One region of the Massilimicrobiota sp. An105 genome, then DNA from elsewhere that is predicted to be linked to it. Evidence: riboswitches for the same ligand, from Rfam matches in the RefSeq annotation. Region 1 holds a riboswitch; the other holds the start of a gene.
The links. Region 1 has a riboswitch for lysine ahead of B5E48_RS02605 (transporter substrate-binding domain-containing protein). Riboswitches for the same ligand answer to the same signal wherever they lie in the genome.
Positions count from the first base shown of each region.

Region 1 (6,618 bases):
TTTCAAAAACACCAGGGTGTTCAATTCTTTAGTTATTTCCTATTCTATGGTTTAGTGCGTTTCCCAGTTGAAGGATTACGTACAGATAGTCTTATGTTTGGACCAATTCGTATGGCTCAATTGATTTCAATTGCTTTTATTATAACTGGTCTTATTGGAATTATTTATGTTCATTTAAAAGGAAAAGAAGTCCATTACATTGATATGAGTTAAATGTGGTATATAGCCACATTTTTTTCTTATGTGTTTTGTTCATGAATATTTCATATAAGGAGCGTATAATGAAAATATGAGGTGATTTTATGCATAACTCTGCAAAGAAAATTATTAAACAATATCATGATAATCAGGACGTTTATCGTTCTTTGAAACATGATATTGAAGATATTTTTACACGTATTATTGATACCCATCATTTTCGTATTTCTAATATGGCGATTAGGATTAAAAGCGAAGGCGCATTAATGAAAAAAATCACGTATAAGAATAAATATACGGACATTCATCAAATTACAGATGTTGTGGCTTGTCGTATTATTACTTTATTTGAAAATGATGTTGATCGTATTTATGATTGTGTAAAAGAAAATTTTGATATTGTAGAATATAATGATAAAAGAAAGAAAAATTATGATGATCGTATTGATTTTGGTTATAATTCTTTGCATCTGTTAATTAAATTTAATGATGAAAGATGTCAATTGATTGAGTATTCTGCGTATAAAGATATTATTTTTGAATTACAGATTCGTACGACATTACAACATTCATGGGCAGAAATAGAACATGGGCTAGGATACAAATCACAGTATGAAATTCCTAAAGATATTCGTAGACGATTAACACGTCTTTCAGCATCATTAGAATTGTTAGATGAAGAATTTGTACAGATTGCAAGGGAAGTCGATGAATATAATAAGGGTATTGTGCATATTGAAAAAGTTTTAAAAACAGATATCAATGCCAATTCATTGGCGCAATATGTCAATACATCACCACGCATTAATAATATTTTAGAAAAATTGCATACAGAATTTCAATTTCAGTTTGAAAGAGATTCAGAACTGATTTCACAATCTCGACTGGTTCAAAGATTCCATTATATGGGATATACGTATATTAATGAATTGGATGATTTTGTAGAAAATCATATGAAAGAGATTGAATGGATTTCACGTGAACGTATTGAAAACAATAAAGAAAATCAAAAGATTAATATTTATAATGTTTTGGTTTGGATTTCACTTGTTATGTTAGCAAATGAAGGATCAGCAGATCCAGAAGATATCTTTACCAAAGAAAGTATTGAACGATTACAGACGTTAAAAGGAATTATTGAAGAAAAACAGATGACTGTATCTTAAAAAAATCAGCAGGAATTCATATTTTTTTATGAAAAAATGTGAAAAAAGTTGACAAGACATGAAAAAGAGTATAGCATAAAGAACGTAAAATAAAAGAATTAGAGGCAGCAGTGTATCAGAGTACCATTTGGAGTTGGCAAACGAAGAAGAATGGGAAAGGTAATCATTGCCGAAAGATAGATATTGGCAAATCTCTATCTTGGGGTTATGGGAAATACTCATAACACTCCTTCATGAAAATGAAGAGGCGCTATTAATATGGTCATTAAAGTCGTGTTAATAGCACGGCTTTTATTTTATGTGTTTATAGAAAGAGAGGGTTTATATGAAAAAATTAGGAAAAGTTTTAGTGGCTATGGCAATGGCAATGACTTTATTTGGATGTGGCGGTGGTGAACAGGCATCAGCCAATAAAGATCAGTTTGTTGTGGGAATGGAATGTTCTTATGCACCATTTAACTGGCAGACAAGTCAGGAAAGTGATACAACAGTATCATTAGGTAATGCTGGATATGCAGATGGATATGATGTACAGATTGCCAAAAGAATTGCGGATGATTTAGGAAAAGAATTGGTGATTAAGAAAATATCATGGGATGGATTAACAGTGGCTTTGGAATCTGGTGAAATTGATGCCATTATTGCTGGAATGACAGCGAATGAAACAAGAGAAGAAGGTATTGATTTTACAACACCATATTACGATAGCGAAGGTATGATTATGATTGTACGTAAAGATGGTGAAGAAGCGAAGTTTACAGATATTCAACAATTCAGTGGTAAAAATGTTGTTGGGCAAAAAGGAACAAACTATGATGATGTCATTGATCAGATCAAAGGTGTTCATCATGCTACAGCAAAAGCTACTTATCCTGAAATGGTTGTTGCTTTACAACAGGGAGATGTTGATGGAATCACTGCAGAAATGGCTGTTGCTGAAGGTGTTGTTGCAGCCAATAAAGATTTAACAATTGTACATTTTGATGAAGGAAAAGGTTTTGAATGTGATACAACAGTATCTATTGGTTTAAAAGAAGGAACAAGAGACAGTGAATTCTTTAAACAGGTACAGGCATCTTTAGATAAGATTACGGTAGATGAAAGAAAACAACTAATGACTGAAGCTGTTGATAGACAGCCAGCAGGAGAATAATTTATGAGTATTGATTTTGCAAAAGCATGGGAAATATTTGTTGAAAATATGTCTCTGTTCAGTTACGGTATTCAAATTACTTTATTATATGCTGTTGTAGGAACTGTTTGTGGTTTTCTTATAGGGTTAGTTGTAGGGGGTATAAGAGCTATTGAAATCAATGATTATGATTCAACAGTCAGTCGTCTATTCAAACGCTTAGGAAAATGGATTACAGGTTTTTATATCTGGGTATTTAGAGGAACACCTATGATGGTACAGGCTATGTTTTTATATTATTTATTAAAGCCTGCTTTCAATTGGACTCCTTTAGTTGCTGGATTGTTTATTATTTCTATTAATACAGGAGCATATATGGCTGAAATCATTCGTGCAGGTATTCAATCTGTTGATGCAGGACAGAGTGAAGCTGCAAAGAGTTTGGGAATGACAACAAGTCAGACACTTATGTCAGTGATTTTTCCACAAGCTATTAAAAATACATTTCCATCAATTGGGAACCAGTTGATTGTTAATATCAAAGACAGTTCTATGCTGAATGTTATTTCTGTAACAGAATTATATTTTCAGACGACATCTGTGGCAGGATCAAATATGAAATATATTGAATGTTTCTTGGTTGCTGCAATCATTTATTTATTTTTAACAACGATCAGTACCTTTATTTTAAATTATATCGAAAAAAGATTGAATTCTGAAAAACAAAGCAAGGACTTTTGCAGTTAGGAGATATTATGGATACAATTATTCAAGTACAACATTTAAAAAAGAGATTTAAGCAATTAGAAGTTTTGCATGATATCAATTTTGATATACATAAAGGTGAAGTTGTGACAATTATTGGTTCAAGTGGAAGTGGAAAATCAACATTATTACGTTGTATTAACTTATTAGAAAGATTAGATGATGGACATATTTTATATCATGACCAGGATATTTTAGATCGTCACTTCAATGTGAATCAATATCGTTCTAAAGTTGGTATGGTGTTTCAGGGATTTAATCTATTCAACAATTTAACAGTATTAGAAAACTGTATGATTGGACAAATCAAGGTTTTAAAAAGAAATAAAGAAGAAGCGAAACAAATGGCTTTCAAATATTTAGAAAAAGTGGGTATGAGTGCTTTTGCAAATAAAAGCAGTGTACAATTATCAGGTGGGCAAAAACAAAGGGTTGCTATCGCAAGAGCGTTATGTATGAGTCCTGAAGTTTTGCTTTTTGATGAACCAACAAGTGCATTGGATCCAGAAATGGTTGGCGATGTTTTGAATATTATGAAAGAACTCGCTGATGAAGGTTTGACAATGATTGTTGTCACTCATGAAATGGAATTTGCGAAAGATGTATCAACACGTGTTGTTTTCATGGATCAGGGTGTGATTGCAGAAGAAGGGACACCAGAACAAATCTTCGAACATCCTCAAGAAGAACGTACACGAACATTTTTAAAACGTTATTTAAAAGCAAATGGATAAAGTATCAGAAATGATACTTTTTTTGTTGACATTGACCTAAGGGGATAGTTTATGATGAAAATGGGAGATGAAATGAGATATGAAAATACAGGAAGTTTGCAGTCAATGTCATGTGACAAAAAAAGCCATTTATTATTATGAAAAACAACAGTTACTTCATGTTTATAAAAATCATAATGGATATCGTGAGTTCAGTGACGAAGATATTCAAAGATTAAACGAAATTATGTTGTATCGTAGCTGGTCTATCTCTATTGCAGATATCCGTTATTTACTAGATTTAGATATTGATAAGAAAAAAGAATATCTTCAACAGATTTATAAACAAAGACAAAAAGAACTTTCTTATCAACAAGAAAGTTTAAAACAGTTATATCATTTTATTGAAAGTGACAATACAGATGACTCTTTTTCATTGGATGATATATGTCAAATCATGTCTGACAATATTCCTCAGCCATTCTTTGATATGTTCTATGAGCATTTTCTACCTTATCTTCATATTCATATTCGTACACAAAAACAACAGAATGCTTATGATCGTATTATTGATTTTTGGGATCATTTTCATATCAAAATTCCATGGACGTATCGCTTTTTGATGTGGATTTCTAAAACAAATCAAAAGCAGCTCAAACAAGTATGGCATGATGTCAATGTATATAAAAATCAATTGATGAATCAAGAAGATGCATATGAATCTATTAAGCAAATGGTTATCAAAAACTATGAGTTACAACAAAAATGGTGGTATCGTATACTGAGTTATCCAAATCGTCAGATGAAGATCAGATTAAGAGATAGTGGGTATTATGATATTTTGATACCAGCCATGTGTGAACTATCAGATGAGTATCATCAATATTATCAACAACTCATGGATTTCAATCAAAGAGTTTGTCAGGAACTTCATCTTTATTATGATTCCAAGTTTCGGTTAATAAAAAAATAAAGCCGAAACTTTATTTTTTTATAAGACCATCTGCAAATGTAAGAGGTAATCCAAAAACAATACCTGTATTTGGATTATCAATGCCACCAACTGATTCATCAACTGTTTTTCTGACTAAATCTACCTGACCATCTTCTACGATAAAAAAGATAGTGCGACTTTCAGGACGGGGATTTTCTAAGAACAAACGTAATGATCCTAAAAGATAGCTTTCATCAGAATCATCTATTGTCTTTATCATACCAGTAGATTCAATGATTGTTCCACCACGTACCCCGGCTCTTTTTAAGTTTGCAAGCAAATCATCTAAACAGTCAAGTTTATTTAAAACAACGACAATAACTTGCATTTCTATCACCACCTATATCTATTATATCGCTAGTTGAGATAAATATCTAGTTATTCTCATGAAATTGGTTTATAATAAACAATAAGATAAGGGGGTTTTATGATGGAATATCAATTTGCAAAACGTATGTCAAATGTAAAGGCATCTGCAATTAGAGAAATATTAAAGGCAACATCTGATCCAAAGATGATTAGTTTTGCTGGAGGAAATCCATCAGCGGAAGCATTTCCAGTTAAAGAAATTGAAAAAATATCTGCAGATATATTGACTAATGAGCCTATTAGTGTTTTACAGTATGGAATTACTGAAGGAGATCAGGAATTGATTCAGGCAGCGACACACTTTTTTAATCGTCATGAACAGGTTATGAAAGCTGATGATCAAATGATAATTACTTCTGGATCACAACAGATTATGGAATTTGTGGCTAAAATATTATGTAATGAAGGTGACGTTGTGATTTGTGAAAATCCTAGTTTTTTAGGAGCTTTAAATGCATTTAAATCATTAGGTGCTGTTTTAAGAGGTATTGAATATAAAAATGGACAATTAGATTTAAAGTCTTTAAAACAGGCTTTACAAATGGAGCCAAAACCAAAATTTATGTATCTGATACCTAATTTTCAAAATCCAACAGGAATGACAATGTCATTGGAAGTCAGAAAAGAAATTTTAAAATTAGCTAAAGACAATGGTGTTCTTATTTTAGAAGATAATCCTTATGGTGATTTAAGATTTGAAGGTGAAGCTATTCCTTCTATAAAATCACTGGATGAAGATGGATTGGTTATTTATGCAGCAAGTCTTTCTAAAATTATTGCGCCTGGAATGCGTGTGGCTTGTTGTATAGCACCAAAAGCGATTATTCAAAAAATGACAGTTGCCAAACAGGCCAGTGATGTTCATTCTAATCTTTGGGCTCAAAAAGTTATGGCACGATATCTTCAAAATTATGATATGGATGCACATATTGAACGTATTCGAATGATTTATAAACAAAAATGTCACTTAATGCTTGATGAAATGAAAAAACATTTTCATCCGGATGTTCAATATACAATACCAACAGGTGGAATGTTTATCTGGGTGACATTGCCTGAAAGTGTTGATATGTTGACATTTGTGAAAAAAGCTTTGGAAAAGAATGTGGCAGTTGTACCAGGAAATGCATTCTTAGATGATGATACGAAAGAATGTCATAGTTTTAGAATGAATTATTCAACACCAACCAATGAAAAGATCAAAGAAGGAGTGAAGATTTTAGGTGAAATAACATATGAAATGTTATCTATTTCGTCATAATTTTTAAAGCTGTTTATATA
Region 1 is NZ_NFLY01000006.1:40,593-47,210, reverse strand. Features, by position in the region: gene lgt (prolipoprotein diacylglyceryl transferase) at 1-213, shown strand, start outside; gene B5E48_RS02610 (GTP pyrophosphokinase) at 303-1,364, shown strand; lysine riboswitch at 1,456-1,625, shown strand; gene B5E48_RS02605 (transporter substrate-binding domain-containing protein) at 1,690-2,517, shown strand; gene B5E48_RS02600 (amino acid ABC transporter permease) at 2,521-3,243, shown strand; gene B5E48_RS02595 (amino acid ABC transporter ATP-binding protein) at 3,252-3,995, shown strand; gene B5E48_RS02590 (MerR family transcriptional regulator) at 4,075-4,947, shown strand; gene B5E48_RS02585 (hypothetical protein) at 4,958-5,296, opposite strand; gene B5E48_RS02580 (aminotransferase-like domain-containing protein) at 5,399-6,598, shown strand.

Region 2 (6,618 bases), on a different contig from region 1:
AAATTCTAGTGGTTCATCTTTTTTAGTATAGGCAATTCCATATCCACCACCAGCATTTATCTTTTTCACCATAATACCTAATTGATCATATATTTCATAGGCAAAACGTACAAAACGATGCATAGCACTGATATAAGCATATAAATCAAAAACCTGTGAACCAATATGGCAATGTATACCTTCAAATTCAATATGTGTAGAATCGACAATTTGTTGGATAGCTTTTAAATAAATGCCATTTCTAGCACTGAAACCAAACTTTGTATCTTTATGCCCAGTTTGAATATATCCATGTCCACCAGCTTTAATTTCTGGCACAACTCTTACAGTTGCATAAATGGTTTTATCGTATTGAGTTGCTATTTTTTCAATTAATTCTATCTCATAAAAATTATCAATCACAAAATGATCAACATCATGAGCTATCGCATAATCTATTTCAGATGGAAGTTTATTATTTCCATGGAAATAAATTTTATGAGGATCAAAACCAGCTTTTAAGGCAATAGAAATCTCTCCTGCACTCACACAGTCAATACCAATACCATATTCACTGGCAATTTTATATATCTCTAAACAACTAAATGACTTTGAAGCAAATAATGGCAAAACATTATCATACTTATCTAAAAACTTTGTTTTTAATTCTTCAAATTGATGTCTTATATGTCCTTCACTCATAACATAAAGTGGCGTTCCATATTTTTTAACTAAATCCATTGCATTGACATCATCAATATATAAACTACGATCCCTAATTTGAGCAAACTGTGTCTGTAAAACCATTGTTCTTCCCCTTTAATATAAATTCTTTAAACTAAATAAACCATTTTCTTTATCAGCAATCTTCAAACATGCTGAAATAGCCCCTTGTACAAAAACTTCTTTTGATAAAGCTGTATGTTTGACTTCAATAATTTCATCATGTCCCGCAAATAAAACACTATGTTCACCAAAAATTGTTCCAGCACGCACAGATTGAATACCAACTTCATTTCTTTCACGTTTATGATGAACAGTAGAACGATCATAAACTTCTTTTGTCTCTTCAATATCTTCATGAATCACATCATATAAAAGTTTAGCTGTTCCACTTGGTGCATCAATTTTTTGATTATGATGTTTTTCAATAATTTCAATATCATATCCATTTTCATAAAATTCTTTCGCTACTTCTTTGACAATCTTTGTTAACATAGAAACACCAAAAGATGTGTTATATGATTGAAAAATAGGAATTTGTGAAGATGCTTCTTCAATATGTAAAATTTGTTGTTCACTATATCCTGTAGTTGCTAGAACAAGTGCACAATGATTTCTAACACCAAATTTTAAAATATCATTTAAATTATCTGGATGCGAAAAATCAATAATAGCATCTATTTTTTCATGAACTTCATTTAAAGATGCATACATTTTTTCATCAATTTTCGCATCAAAGACAGGAGAAACAACACCAACTAAATTCATTTGGGCGTTATCTCTCACTGCTTGCGTTACTTTTTTACCCATTAAACCAAAACCATAAACCAATACATTCATATTAATAGCCCTTCTTTTCAAATCTTTCCATAGCATCAAATAATAATTGTTTATTTTTTTCTGTTGTTGGGATTAATGGTCTTCTGACCATTTCACCACATACACCCATTTTTTTCAGTGCAGCCTTAGGCATAATTGGATTGACATCAATAAATAAATATTTGCTGACATCATTGAAATCATATGCCATTTGTCTAGCTAAATCCATATCACCATGTAGCACAGCTTGAGCAAATTTTTCTGTTTCTCTTGGATAAAGATTAGATAAAACAGAAATGACCCCTTTTCCTCCCGCAGCAATAAACGGTAAAATATTATCATCACAACCACTATACATATCAAAATCTAAGTCTTTTGTGTGTGTTAAAACATCCATAGCATAAGCAATATTATCAGTTGCATCTTTCATAGCCTTAATATTTCTATGTTTAGCAAGTTCTACAACTGTATCTACTGCAATATTCATTCCTGTACGACCTGGTACATTATATATAATCATTGGAATATCAACACGATCTGCAATATAAGTATAATGATCAATTAAACCTCTTTGACTTGTCTTATTATAATAAGGTGTTACAACTAAAATAGCATCTGCGCCAACTTCTTTTGCAAACTTTGCTTTTTTCAAAGCTGTTTCTGTATCATTTGAACCAGCTCCCGCAATCACTTTCACACCTGTTCCTTTTGTCATTTCCATGACAATCTTTGTTAATTCAAATTCTTCATCAATATGAATTGTTGGTGTTTCTCCAGTTGTTCCATTCACTAAAAGAGCTTGTACTCCACCATCAATCATTCTTTGCACTTGTCTTTTAAAGCCATCATAATCAATACTTCCATCATCTAACATTGGTAATACAAGCGCAACTGCACTTCCTTCAAAAATTGGTTCCATAATTTTCCTCCTATTTATATTCATTTTGAATTTCTGACAAAGCTAAATCAACATATTCCAATGGAATCACACATGAAATAGATACTTCTGATGTTGTGACTTGAAGTAAAGGAATTTGATGTTTCCCTAATAATGTAAATAACATTGCAGCAACACCTACTTCATCTTTCATTTCATGACTTTCCAGTTTAATTTTCGCAACTTGTCTATTTTGATAAATTTGCATACGTGGATGTTTTGATCTTATCAAGGATAAAGCACGATCTAAATTTTTCTGATCATCTTGACTACATGTAAAATCAATACGCATTTCATCTTCTAACATCACTTCAGAAATCATATCTATATTGACATTCATTGAAGAAATGGTTTGAAAAATATCTCCAACAAATAATGAATTCTTTTCTACATTCATTAATTTAACTTGAATAATATGATGATCTGATTCAATCAATTTCAATATTTCCACCTTCTTTAAAATAAAAAATTGCAATGGTACCATTGCAATAATAAATATTATTTTATTAAGGCAATAGCACACCACTTCATTACAAAGTGACAGTGATATAGATATTCTCTATACCCCCAGGCAATAATCACATGCAAATAATTATCCCTTCGGCAATCGTTCCTCCTTCTTTTTAGTTGCATCTATTGATAAAAGAACTCTTAACTCTTGCACCTCTATCTTTTTTTAATACTATCATATGACTTCATTGAAAGCAACCTTTATTTTTTGTTCAATTATGTTATACTTGTAAAAAAAGAAAAGAGGTTTTTATGATGATTATATTTTATACACTCCTATCCCTATTTCTTATTATAACACCTTTTCTATATTTTCTTCGTATATTTGAACATATGAAAAAAAGTTGGCGTTATACTTTATCTATTTTAACACTTATAGCCATCATAACACTTCTTATAGAAGTCATTTTTCAACCAACATCCTCTTTATGGTTTGTTTGGAACAATATAATAAATTTTTATATCCTATGTTCTTTTTGTTTTTTTATATGGATTGGTTTATATCATTTATGGTGTCATATCATTCATCATAAACATCATTCTTTTTTTATAATATGTCTTTTACTTGTATCTATTTCTATAACTGGTTTAGGATATAGCTCTCATTTTCATAAAGAGATCACAGATTACCATGTCACTATTCCTAAAAATACGACTCTTTCATCATTAAAAATAGCCTTTATAAGTGATATTCATATTGGTAGTGGAACAAGCCCTCAACAAATCAAAAATCTTGTTGATACATTAAATCAAAATCAATATGACCTCATTTGTTTGGGTGGTGATATATTTGATGAAAATTCTCCTCAAGACTATATCGAACAAACATTAAAAATATTATCTGCTGCTCATTGCAAATATGGTATTTATGCAGTTGATGGTAACCATGAAAAATACATATCTCTATCTAGTCAAAAACTTTATCAAAAATACAAAATCACTTATTTAAATGAAAAATTTGTATGTATTGATGGACTGTTTAATATAATAGGACGAGAAGATGTAAGTTTACATTCTTCAACTTCCATAGATACAATTTGTGAAAATATGGATAGTTCACTACCAACCATTGTTTTAGATCACAACCCTGGTCGATATAAAGAAAATCAAAAATATGCTGATATTCAGCTTTCTGGTCATACACATGCTGGACAGATTTTTCCTGGAAATGTCATTACCAATTTGCTTTATGATAATGATTATGGTTTATTGGTACAAGATCATCATTCATTAATTGTTTCCAGTGGTTATGGTTCATGGGGATTTCCTATAAGATTTATGACAAATTGTGAATATGTTGAAGTATATGTTTCATTTTAAGAAAAAATTTTTTTATGGTAGACTTTTGAATTCAAATAATATATCATATGAAAAGCGAGGTACAGGTATTATGGTTATAGAATTAGACAGTCAATTTGAAAATAGAAAAGAAATCATTGAAAATATTGTAAGAAAGGTTATTCAAGATCACAATATTGAAATATCTGATGTTTCTTTTGATAACTTAATTATTCATCTTTCTTTATGTATTTCTAGAGAAATCAATGGAACTTATATTCCAACAAGCGAAAGCCAGATTAATCATTTAAAAAGTCATGAATATTATGGTGTTTCTAAACAAATTATTGATCAATTAGATCAACAATTTCATGTTGAAATTGATGAAAATCAAATTCAATATGTCACTATGTATTTAGCAAATATTAATCTGTTAGATATTGATTTTAATTGTGAGTTTGATTTATGTGATGATGAAACTGAAGATATTATTAATGAAACAATCAACCGTATTGAAGCCGATCTTCAATTAGATTTAAGAAAAAACAAAGAATTCTATACAGGTATGACACTTCACTTCTATCCTGCTTTAGATCGCTTACAAAACAATCATCAACTCACTAACAACCCATTAAAAGATAAAATTCAAGCTCAATTCCAGTTAGAATATAAGTGTGCAGAAATTTTCAATGATATTGTCAATGAACATTATCATAAAAGATTTAATGAACATGAATTAGCTTATATTGCGTTACATTTTGGAACAGCTTTAAAGAAACAGTAATGAAAGTCGAAAGGCTTTCTTTTTTTTGCAAAAAAATCAGCTTTATAAGCTGATTTATACAAAAGCATGTTTTCTTACTTTTAAGTAACAGATCATTTGAGCACTTAATGTCAAAATCCATGAAATTGGATAAGAAATATAAAGAACAAAGAGAGAATGATTCATTTGGAAGACTGTAAATATCCAAATAACACGGAATAAACAGGCTCCTGTTAAAGAGATAAGCATTGGCATGACTGAGTATCCCATCCCTCTTAAACTTCCTACAATGACATCCATAATACCACATAAAAAATAAGATGCACTGACAATACTTAAACGAATAAGCCCAGCAGAAATAACTTGTGGATCAGTTGAATAAATAGTTAATAAAACATTTCCTAACAAGTATGCTCCAAAACCTAAAACAAATCCAATAATACTAACAACAACTAAACATCTCACAAGAATTTGATTCACTCTTGAATAATTCTTTGCTCCCATATTTTGACTTGTAAAACTTAAGGATGTCTGATAAATAGAATTCATAGCCGTATAGACAAATCCTTCAATATTACTTGCTGAAGTATTTCCAGCAACAATAATAGATCCAAATGAATTCACTGATGATTGAATTAAAACATTTGAAATATTAAATACCATTCCTTGTAATCCTGCAGGTAATCCAATTTGCAACATTTTTATTAATTTATCTTTATGAAAACGTAATTGATCTTTAGATAATTTTAAAACACCATCAGCATGAATTAAACATCTTAACACTAATACTGCTGATATACATTCAGACATCATTGTTGAAATGGCGACTCCTGCAACACCTAAATGAAAAACAATAACAAAAATCAAATTGAAAATAACATTAATAATTCCTGCAAAAGTTAAATAATAAAGTGGTCTTTTGGTATCTCCAACAGTTCGTAATAAGGCTGCCCCAAAATTATAAACCATAAAACCAGGCATACCAATAAAATAGATACGCATATATATTGTTGATAAATCAATCACATTTTGAGGTGTTCCCATTAATTCCAAAAGTGGTCTTGCAAATATATTACCTACAAAAATCATAATAATTCCACCATAAATAGCAGTACAAATAGCCGTATGTACTGTTTCTGATGCATTTTTATCATCGTGAGCCCCACAAAATCTTCCAAATAAAACATTGGCTCCAACCGATATTCCTATGAACAGATTCACTAATAAATTGATTAATGAACTTGTTGATCCTACGGCTGCTAATGCATCACTGCCAGTAAATCTCCCCACAACAATAATATCAGCTGCATTAAATAATAATTGTAATATTCCTGATAGCATCAATGGCACAGAAAATATAATAATTTGTTTTAATAATGGACCATGACACATATCAATTTCATAACTTTTATTCATGATTTTCCTCCCCATTTCTTCGCTTGCATATTATAACACTCTTTCATTAGAAAATATGCTCTTTTCTTTTTTTGAAATGATATGATTGAATATTCAAGTCATTTCAAGAAAAAAAGATGAATCAACTCATCCTTTTCATTTATTTTTAAATATCAGATATAGAATATAGAGAATAACACATTCCAAAAGACAT
Region 2 is NZ_NFLY01000030.1:665-7,282, forward strand. Features, by position in the region: gene lysA (diaminopimelate decarboxylase) at 1-786, opposite strand, end outside; gene dapB (4-hydroxy-tetrahydrodipicolinate reductase) at 799-1,542, opposite strand; gene dapA (4-hydroxy-tetrahydrodipicolinate synthase) at 1,544-2,440, opposite strand; gene B5E48_RS08920 (ACT domain-containing protein) at 2,451-2,909, opposite strand; lysine riboswitch at 2,966-3,135, opposite strand; gene B5E48_RS08925 (metallophosphoesterase) at 3,221-4,288, shown strand; gene B5E48_RS08930 (BglG family transcription antiterminator) at 4,359-5,030, shown strand; gene B5E48_RS08935 (MATE family efflux transporter) at 5,085-6,425, opposite strand.
Region 2: another riboswitch for lysine. It lies ahead of B5E48_RS08920 (ACT domain-containing protein); the one in region 1 lies ahead of B5E48_RS02605 (transporter substrate-binding domain-containing protein).